DNA from 2 places in the Marinicellulosiphila megalodicopiae genome. Region 2 is predicted to be linked to the other one. Evidence: riboswitches for the same ligand, from Rfam matches in the RefSeq annotation. Region 2 holds a riboswitch; the other holds the start of a gene.
The links. A riboswitch is a leader RNA that binds a small molecule or an ion and turns the genes downstream of it on or off. The one in region 2 is predicted to bind cobalamin.
Positions count from the first base shown of each region.

Region 1 (4,634 bases), 410 kb from region 2:
CAAAAAATAAGTAGCCATATAAAACTAAAGCGGTTAAGTTTTCGTATAGTTAAAACATACAAAACGAGAAATGCATATGAAATTTTTAATCGTAATATTAACACTGAGTGTTTCAGGATTTAGTTTTGCCAAAGATAACCAATCCCCAGAATACTTTGCAAGGTATCAAATAAATCAAGCCATCGGTTTTGGCCAAATATTAGATGATAAAATCCAACCATTAATCGGTGATTTATATCAACAATATGAAAAATCAGGCGAGCCGATTCCTTTAAAAGACGTCACTTTATTATTGCCCACACAGCCTCAATCGGTATTTGCAGTGGGTATGAATTTCGCCAGTCACTTGTCATCTCCTTCTGATGCGCCGCCTCCGTTATTTTTAAAATTACCTTCCTCATTGATTACGACAGGTAAAAATATCGAATTACCTAAAGATGCCACAAACGTGCATTTTGAAGGAGAGTTGGTGTTAATTATTGGCAAACAAGCTAAAAACATTTCAATAGAAGAGGCGGACGATTATATATTTGGAGTGACCGTTGGCAATGATATTACTGAGCGAAATTGGCAGAGTTCAGACTTACAATGGATGCGTGCAAAAGCAATGGATGGATTTGGCCCAATAGGTTCAATCATGGCAACAGGGTTGGATTATAACAATCTGTTATTAACCACCAAACTAAATGACAAAATCGTTCAGCAAGAAAATACAAAATTTATGATTCACAAACCTGCAAAGGTCGTGAGTTATTTGAGTCAGTATTTTACATTGATGCCAGGGGATTTAATTTATATGGGCACACCTGGGCGCACGCAATCTTTAAAGCATAATGATAAAATATTGGTGAGTATTGAAAAAGTTGGAATGGTTGAAAATATGATAGTAAGAGAATAAATAAGAGCGAGTCAGAAATAAAAAAGCCCTCAACTGTTTCCAGAAGAGGGCTTTTTTATGAGAAATAATTAAGCTTTATAAAGACGAGTATTCACAAACAAGCTAGAAATTGGTTTTAAGCGTTTAGCTGCAAACAACAGTGCTAAATCTGCAACCGGCTCAACAATAATTACAGTTAAGTATGCTGCAGCAAATACACCTACATTCACAAACGTTTCAACCGCAAAACCTTGGCCGTAAAACGCCCAAAACATTACCCACGCCACAATACCTGATTGGTAAATCGCCGATAATTTTAAAGTCTGTGTGTATGTTAAATCACTATATGCGGTGTTAGGGTCAATAAATTTAGGCGCGATGGCGGCCATTGCAAATAATGGTACTAACAATGTGGTGATATTCATGAAGTACTGAGGCAAGTCGGTTTGTGCAAAAAATAAACTTTGTATCAATAAACCAAATGTTAAACCCAAAGCGGCAGGGGCCAATGAAAATAACAAGAAGATTGAAGAGCCCAAAATCAAATGCACTTCTGAAACGCCAACTGGTTGTTTAGGGAAAACTTCAAAAAACACCAATACCGCAACGGTAGCTAATAGTGTTTTAGTGGCTAATGATGCGACGCCATTTTGCTTAACATGGCTAGTAATGTGTTTGCTAGAAACCACAAAGGCAGTAGCGGCAGTAGCAAGGCTTAATAAAATTTTAGCGCCGTCAACGACACCTGGTTCGATATGCATAATAATTTCCTGTATTTCGTGCGAATAAATAATTAATGATACGGTCATCTGACTTGCATGTTCAATTAATGGACAGGCTCACAGTTGCGCAGACAGCGTAGGATTCACACCTACTTCCCCGATGCTCTGTAGTGTAATCGTTTTGATGTATAACGCAATTTTAATATTTTTGGTTTAATGGTTTTTTAACCGGTAGGAGTCGTTATATTTTTTAAAAAATTAGAAATGGCCCAATAAAAAAACCGACATAAGTCGGGTTTTTTGATTAAACTTTTAGATTAGTCGTAATCCGACTCACCAAGCGCTGGATATGCATGTTCAATTAAATTTAAAAATTGGTAATGGAACCATTCGCCTGCATGAGGAGCTAAATAAGGCGCGACATTTATAGGTTCAAATTGACTTTCCCCTGGCATGCACATTGGATCCAATGCTTTAAGTGAATAATCAGGGTTAGTTGCAGAGTCATAGACATTATATTCTATTGGGTCTAATGCATTGATTTGGGCATTAGTGAATGAAGCATAATCAAATGAAACTCCGTCTGATACGCCAGGTAAGGTTACCCAATAAAATGCATCCAAATGAGGGCGTGAAGAATCAGGTGAAGATTTTGGGGCTTCGCCAATGCCTGCATTTTTAGGATTGCACCAGTGCTCACGATGAGCTCGCTTATCGACACGCTGTGATGAATCCGTACCTTTAAAGCCTTGTCCAACAACCGGGCGGTTATTTGATCCCCAACCATTTCGCGATGTATCGATAATAAACCCGGGATCAAATGTAGGTTTTAAGTTTCGAATGCGAGCATTAAATGCATCAATATAAGTGAATTCATCCACCGCTTGATTCCATTCATAGAAGTCAGACAATGCTTCGCGATCATCTGCTAAATTTGAAATTAATGGTTCTTCAATTGGAATGTAATCAGAGGTGTTGCTTGAAAAACCTCTTACTTTATCAAATCCTGATATTCCATCGGCATTAGCGCCATCAATCAATTTTAAGAACCCATCCACACTACGTTTTAAGTTTGTTCCTTCTGAAAGGGAATTATCCCAGCCAAGTTTGGCTGAATGTGCTATGTCGATGTATTGATAAACGTTACCGACATGAGCTAAATCGTTGATTGCTATTTGGATACCTGCTCCATAAACACCTAAGTCAGATTCTAATCCTACTTGAGTGTAATTTAATAAAGTGTCGCAATAGGGTATGCCGTCTGTTGTTGTAAAACCAGGAATAACGTAAGCAGGGCCATCAGGATTTATATTACTGTTAATGATCATATTAGGATAAGAATTAGGTTCAAGAATTGTCACAATCCGTAGATTTTGATATTCGACTTTAGATTGTAATACTTCCACAATTTTACCAATGTAATGAACTTTGTAATTGTACAAACCATTTAAGTCACCAGGCAAAGTGCTGCCATCTGGTAAACCTATTTCAAACAATTCACGATTAGATGAATAAGAAGCACAATCCCGATCCGGTAGATTGTAAAGTACTAATACAACACTCATAGGTGAAATGGCGTCAGCGCCATTGTTAGAGTCAATTTGGGCGAAATAGTTTTGTTGAGAAATTGCAGCATCTAAATGCGCTTCTAGCGAACGTTGTCCTTTATCAGATGAGCCTGAAATCATTTCAATAGAGTCAAGCCAAATAGCAGAGGGTTGACGTTGAAGGTATTTAATTTTTTCAGCCATTGCGTGGTTGTTTTCAGTTAGCATAAGTTCTAATGAATAATCCATTTTGGCTAGGTTATCTGGGTTGATGTAAAAGTAGGCATTATCAAATGGGTTGTCAGCAGTTTGTAAGCTTGCTCCTATATTACCGATCATTTGTTGGTTTAAAGGGATGCTGCCATCGTAATTACTGACGGCTTCAATGGCATCGATTACAGGTGTTGCAAAGTTATATGTGAAAATATCCACAACGGATAGCCCCCTAGAATCGGTAACAGTAAGAACGATGTTTTGGGTTGTCATCAATGCATCAAATATTTCAGAATTTAGATCTAAAAAGGATTCTGTGCTCACAGTGGTGTCATTGATTTCCCATTGATATGACAAAGTATCATTTTGTGCATCGAAGGCATTTGCAAAAAGCACAGAGTTTACATTTTGAAAGTTAATAGTTGGTGCAGTGTTGGTTTGTGTCGTTGTTCCAGTACCAGTACCAGTTTCTGTATATGTTTCAGTTTCTGTCAGGGTTTGGGTGTTTGTTTCAGTAGAATTGCCAAAATTGTAAAAAATATCTACTACTATAAATAAGCCCTTAGCGTCGGTTACGGTTAATTCAATTTGTTGATTCCCCGAAAGTTCAGTTGTATTCGTATCAAAAAATGGATTTGTGCCATAATTCACTTCATTAATTACCCAAGTATAAAAAAGTGCATCATTTTGTGCATCTTGAGCATTAGCAAAAATTATTGCTCCAGAGATGAAAGGTGTAGCAGTAGGTGCTGTATTTTCTGGTCCAAAATCATAGTTTATGTGCGAAATAAATACCCCACCGCTCGGATCCGAAACAGTTAATGAAATCGTTTCAATACCATATAAATTTGTCAGTTCAGCTAAATCTAATGTGCCACTCGTACCAATTTGGACTCCTTGAATTTCCCATAAATAGTTCAGGACTTCATCATCAGGATCCGTTGCATTTGCTAGTATTGTGGTGCCAATAATTATTGGATTAGCTGAAGGTTTGATGTTAGGTGCTGCACCAAAATCATAAATTAATGATTTGGATTCACTTACGCCGAATTCATCTGTCACCGTAAGTGTAATTATTTGCGTCCCATAAATATTTATGTCAAAAAGTGGTAGCGTTTCATTATTACCGACGGATATATCATTTACAGTCCATAAATACGATAAAGTATCATTTTGAGCATACTGAACATCAGATGAAATGAACGCCCCACTTATTTCAATATTAACAGTAGGGGCTGTATTGGGGGGGCGGCCAAAATTGAAAGGGATTTCTTT
Region 1 is NZ_AP023087.1:1,446,024-1,450,657, forward strand. It holds gene TYM08_RS06085 (fumarylacetoacetate hydrolase family protein) at 77-898, shown strand; gene TYM08_RS06090 (energy-coupling factor ABC transporter permease) at 967-1,638, opposite strand; cobalamin riboswitch at 1,661-1,806, opposite strand; gene TYM08_RS06095 (glycoside hydrolase family 6 protein) at 1,917-4,634, opposite strand, start outside.
Region 1: another riboswitch for cobalamin. It lies ahead of TYM08_RS06090 (energy-coupling factor ABC transporter permease); the one in region 2 lies ahead of TYM08_RS04380 (CbtB domain-containing protein).

Region 2 (4,634 bases):
CATAGTTTAAGTCATGGCGGAATAATGGGTAATGTTTTGACGGTTAATAAACAGCCGGGTTTGCAGGCGTTTCAAATTGAAGATAAGCAATACTTAAGATTAAGATTAATTAATGTGGCAAATAGTCGCATACAATCATGGTCGTTTTCTGGCTTAAACCCTATTGTTATTGCAAAAGATGGGCAGCCATTAAAAGATCAGTATACGTTAAATAAATCACTAGTATTGGGTCCAGCAGAACGATATGACTTATTGGTAAAAGTTAAAGAAATACCAGAAGACGGTTTCAAATTAAATTACGATACAGCAAATGGCGCACTTCCTATCGCTGAGTTTATTTTACCAAAAGTTAAAACTGATTTTAAAAATGAGGCATATAATATTGAGAAATCAGTATTGGTTGTTCCAAAAAAAATAGATAAAACGGTCGTTGTAGAGCTTGATGGTGGCGCAATGGGACGTATGCAAACTGGAATACTTGATGGTGAAAAATTGAGTATCAATCAATTGGTTCAGAAGAATATGATCTGGGCATTAAATGGTCAGGTAGCATTACTGGCTACCCCAATGGATAAGCTCGAGCTTAATGCTGCTGTTAATATAACGTTTAAAAATAATACGTCATTTGCGCATAATATGCATTTGCACGGACATCATTTTTTTATTGATGGTATATGGCAAGATTCTGTTTTGATTGGACGAGGTGAATCAAAATCCGGTGTTTTTTATGCTGATAATCCAGGTAAATGGTTATTGCATTGTCATATGTTGGGGCACGCAGTAACGGGTATGACGACTTGGTTTGAAATTGGTTAATTAAGGTGGCCATCAATTTCAGGCTATATATCTATCATAATCTGTCTGGAATTGAATTAAATTGTGCAAATATACCGAATATTGGTTACACTTATTACTCGAATGTTTAATTGGAAGAAAGGTGAGAATCCTTCGCTGCCCCCGCAACGGTAAAGCCCGATACAATTGAACATACTCCTTTTATCCTTCAATGTGTGCGGGTTGGCACGGGTCTAAATTATGAATTTTTTAAATATTACTTCTTCTATTACATTAAGCAAACAGTCTGTATTAATGGCTTCTATGCTTTTTACCTCTGTTTTAGCGATTGCTTTGGTTTACACCGTTGGTTTTGCACCTATGGATTTACTGCATAACGCTGCGCACGACACTCGTCATATTGCTGCTTTTCCTTGTCACTAATTAGTTAATTTCACAAAATGTAAGTTATAGAGGTAATTATGTATTTTAAAAATACGCTTATCGCAGCTTTGCTGTGCGCGTTAGTTTCGTCTGTTGTATTAAGTTCTGTTCAAACGTTGTGGGTAACTGAATTGATTTTTGAGGCAGAAGTGTTTGAAAATCAGCCAAGTGAAATTGATCACCATGACTTAGCTGATGATCATCATTCTGTTTCTAGTGATCATCATGCAGGGCAAACGACTCAAAGTTCACACCATGATCATGGCGAATCAAATGTTGTGTCTTCACGTTTTCTTAATACGGTGTTAGTGAATTTTATTTTGTCGTTTGGTTTGAGTGTTGTGTTTATCAATGCGCTTATTCTTAAAAAAGGTATCAAGCCTATACAAATTGCGTTATTTGGTGTGATTGGATTTTGCGCCATTTATTTTGTGCCTACGCTGGGTTTGCCCGCTGAAATCCCTGGTATGCAAGCTGTGGACATTCAAAAAAGACAAATTTGGTGGTTAAGTGCAGTCATTGCTACGTTAATTGGTGGATATATTTTAATGTTTTCTCATTGGAAATTTAAAATATTAGGTGCAGTTGTATTGTGTGTCCCGTTTATTATTGGTGCGCCTCATCTTGAAATTGAACAGTTTGCTTCGCACTCAATTGAAAACCAGGCCATGCTTGAATCGATTTTAACTCAATTTGAAATAAGAAGTTTTGTGATTAATGCTGTTTATTGGGCGGTGATTACGGCAAGTTTGATCTTTCTGTATCCAAAGTTTATTAAACAATTGAATGATTAAAAATAACAATAAAGGCCAAGCATGAATTTTTTTATTACAGGTGCATCTAGTGGAATAGGTTTGTCATGCGCAATGCATATGCAGGCTTTAGGTCATAATGTAGCTGTGACAGTCAGAAAAGAAACCGACAGGCAAAGACTTGAGTCAATTGGTTTTTATGTGGTGATGATTGATTTAACTAATATTGAATTAATTAAACCCGTGTTTGATCAAGTGGTCGATCATTTTGATGGGCAATTAGATGTGTTGGTTAATAACGCCGCTTTTGGTCAAGTTGGGGCGTTAGAAGATATTAAAGTGGATGTGTTAAAAGCACAGTTTAATGTGAATTTTTTTGCTGTACATGAGTTAACGATCTGTGCCATTAAGCAAATGCGTATTCAAAACGGCGGCAAAATTGTGCAAATTTCCTCAGTATTGGGCTTGGTTTCAATGAAAATGCGCGGCGGTTATAACTCAAGTAAGTACGCGTTAGAGGGATTGTGCGACACATTACGTCTAGAATTAAAGGGCTCAAACATCCATGTAAGTTTAATTGAGCCCGGGCCAATCACTTCAAATTTTCGTAAAAATGCATTAATCAATTTTGAAAAAACAGTTGATATTAAACACTCTGTGTTTAACCAAGATTATCAAACTCAGCTAACACGGTTAAAAAAACAAGGTAAAGCGGCTAGATTTACATTACCTGCGAAGGCCTGTGCAAATAAATTAGAAAAAATTGTTAAATCAAAGCGGCCGTCGGCACGATATTATGTGACGTTTCCTACGTATTTATTCGGGTTTTTAAAGCGAATATTACCTGCTAGTTGGTTAGATAATATATTAGCTCGAAGCTGAGCAAGTCAGTACTGGGTTGGTCGATAAAAAATTATTGCGAAAACATAAAGGTCGTGTCATTCTTATTATATCCAAAGAGGTAATTTAAGATGTGTAAAACGATGTTCAATACGATGTTCAAAGCGCGGTTAAATGCGAAAATTCAAGCAATATCCATCCTTCAGTATCGACGATAATATTCCTCGCGTTATGAATTATTACATCTCTTAATTCTCCCCATATTTTATTTAGGAAAAAACAATGATTTCTCGTTCACAATTTGATCAAGTTATGGTGCCTAATTATGCACCCGGAAAAATCGTCCCTGTTAAAGGTCTAGGCTGTAAAGTTTGGGATCAACAAGGCGAAGAATATTTAGATTTAAGTTCTGGTATTGCGGTAAATGCGTTAGGTCATGCTAACCCAATATTAGTTGATGCAATCACACAGCAAGCTCAAAAACTATGGCATGTGTCTAACATTTTAACCAATGAGCCTGCTTTAGAATTAGCGACAAAACTGTGCGATTTAACCTTTGCTGAAAAAGTCTTCTTTTGTAATTCAGGTGCTGAATCAAACGAAGCGGCGTTAAAATTAGCAAGACGTTATGCTTTTGATAACTTCGGTGAAGAAAAATACGAAATTATTTCTACAACAAATAGCTTTCATGGTCGTACTTTATTTACAGTTAATGTGGGTGGTCAGCCATCATACACTGAAGGGTTTGGTCCAAAACCAGAAGGTATTTCTCATGTGCCTTATAATAATCTTCAAGCAATGGAAGAAGCAATCAGCGACAAAACCTGTGCGATTATTGTTGAGCCGTTACAAGGTGAAGGTGGGGTGACTCCAGCTGATTCAGACTATTTAACTGGCTTAAGACATTTATGTGACAAACATAATGCATTGTTAATTTTTGATGAAGTGCAAACCGGCGTTGGCAGAACGGGTTATTTTTATGCGTATCAAGGTTTTGGTGTAGTGCCTGATATTTTAACCAGCGCTAAAGCGTTAGGTGGCGGTTTTCCAATTGGTGCGATGTTAACCACAACAAAAGTGGCGCAAAGTTTTGTAGTGGGAACCCATGGCTGTACTTATGGTGGTAATCCATTGGCCTGTGCTGTGTCGTTAGCTGCTGTTAACGAAATTAGTAAACAAGAGTTATTAGAGTCTGTGATTGAAAAAGGCAGAACATTTAAAGATTTTTTAAATAAAATGAATAAAAAATTTGGTTTGTTTGAAGAAGTGCGTGGTTTAGGTTTGTTAATTGGTGCTCAGTTAAAAGGTGACTTTACCAATCGTGCCGGTGAAATCATGGGTAAAGCGTTAGAGCAAAACTTAATGATATTAGTGGCAGGTAAAAACGTTTTACGTTTTGCGCCACCTTTGAATATTACTGACGAAGAATTACAATCTGCTTTTGATAAATTAGAAAAAACATTTGAAGCGGTTTGTGCTTAGAATTATATTCTAGATAAAAAAATAGGACTTTTTAGTCCTATTTTTTTGCCTGTTATTTAGTAATGGATTACTTTCTTAACCAATAATCTAAACTTACAAAGTTAGCGCCGTATTTAATAATAGTTAACAACATAGCAGCCCAGCTTAAATGTAATACCCAAGCGCCAGGGTAAACGAAAATTTGAATCGTTAGCGTAATGGCTAGTAAACCAATTGCGGCTAAGCGAGTAAACAAACCTAAGAAAATTAAAATACTTAAAAAGAATTCTGCAAAAGTACCTAAATAAGCGGCTAATTCGTAAGGGATAAGGGGTAATGCGTATTCAAGCTCAAACAAGAAAA
Region 2 is NZ_AP023087.1:1,036,628-1,041,261, forward strand. It holds gene TYM08_RS04375 (multicopper oxidase family protein) at 1-816, shown strand, start outside; adenosylcobalamin-variant (AdoCbl-variant) riboswitch at 911-989, shown strand; gene TYM08_RS04380 (CbtB domain-containing protein) at 1,036-1,218, shown strand; gene TYM08_RS04385 (CbtA family protein) at 1,257-2,012, shown strand; gene TYM08_RS04390 (SDR family NAD(P)-dependent oxidoreductase) at 2,034-2,852, shown strand; gene TYM08_RS04395 (acetylornithine/succinyldiaminopimelate transaminase) at 3,093-4,292, shown strand; gene TYM08_RS04400 (DoxX family protein) at 4,360-4,634, opposite strand, start outside.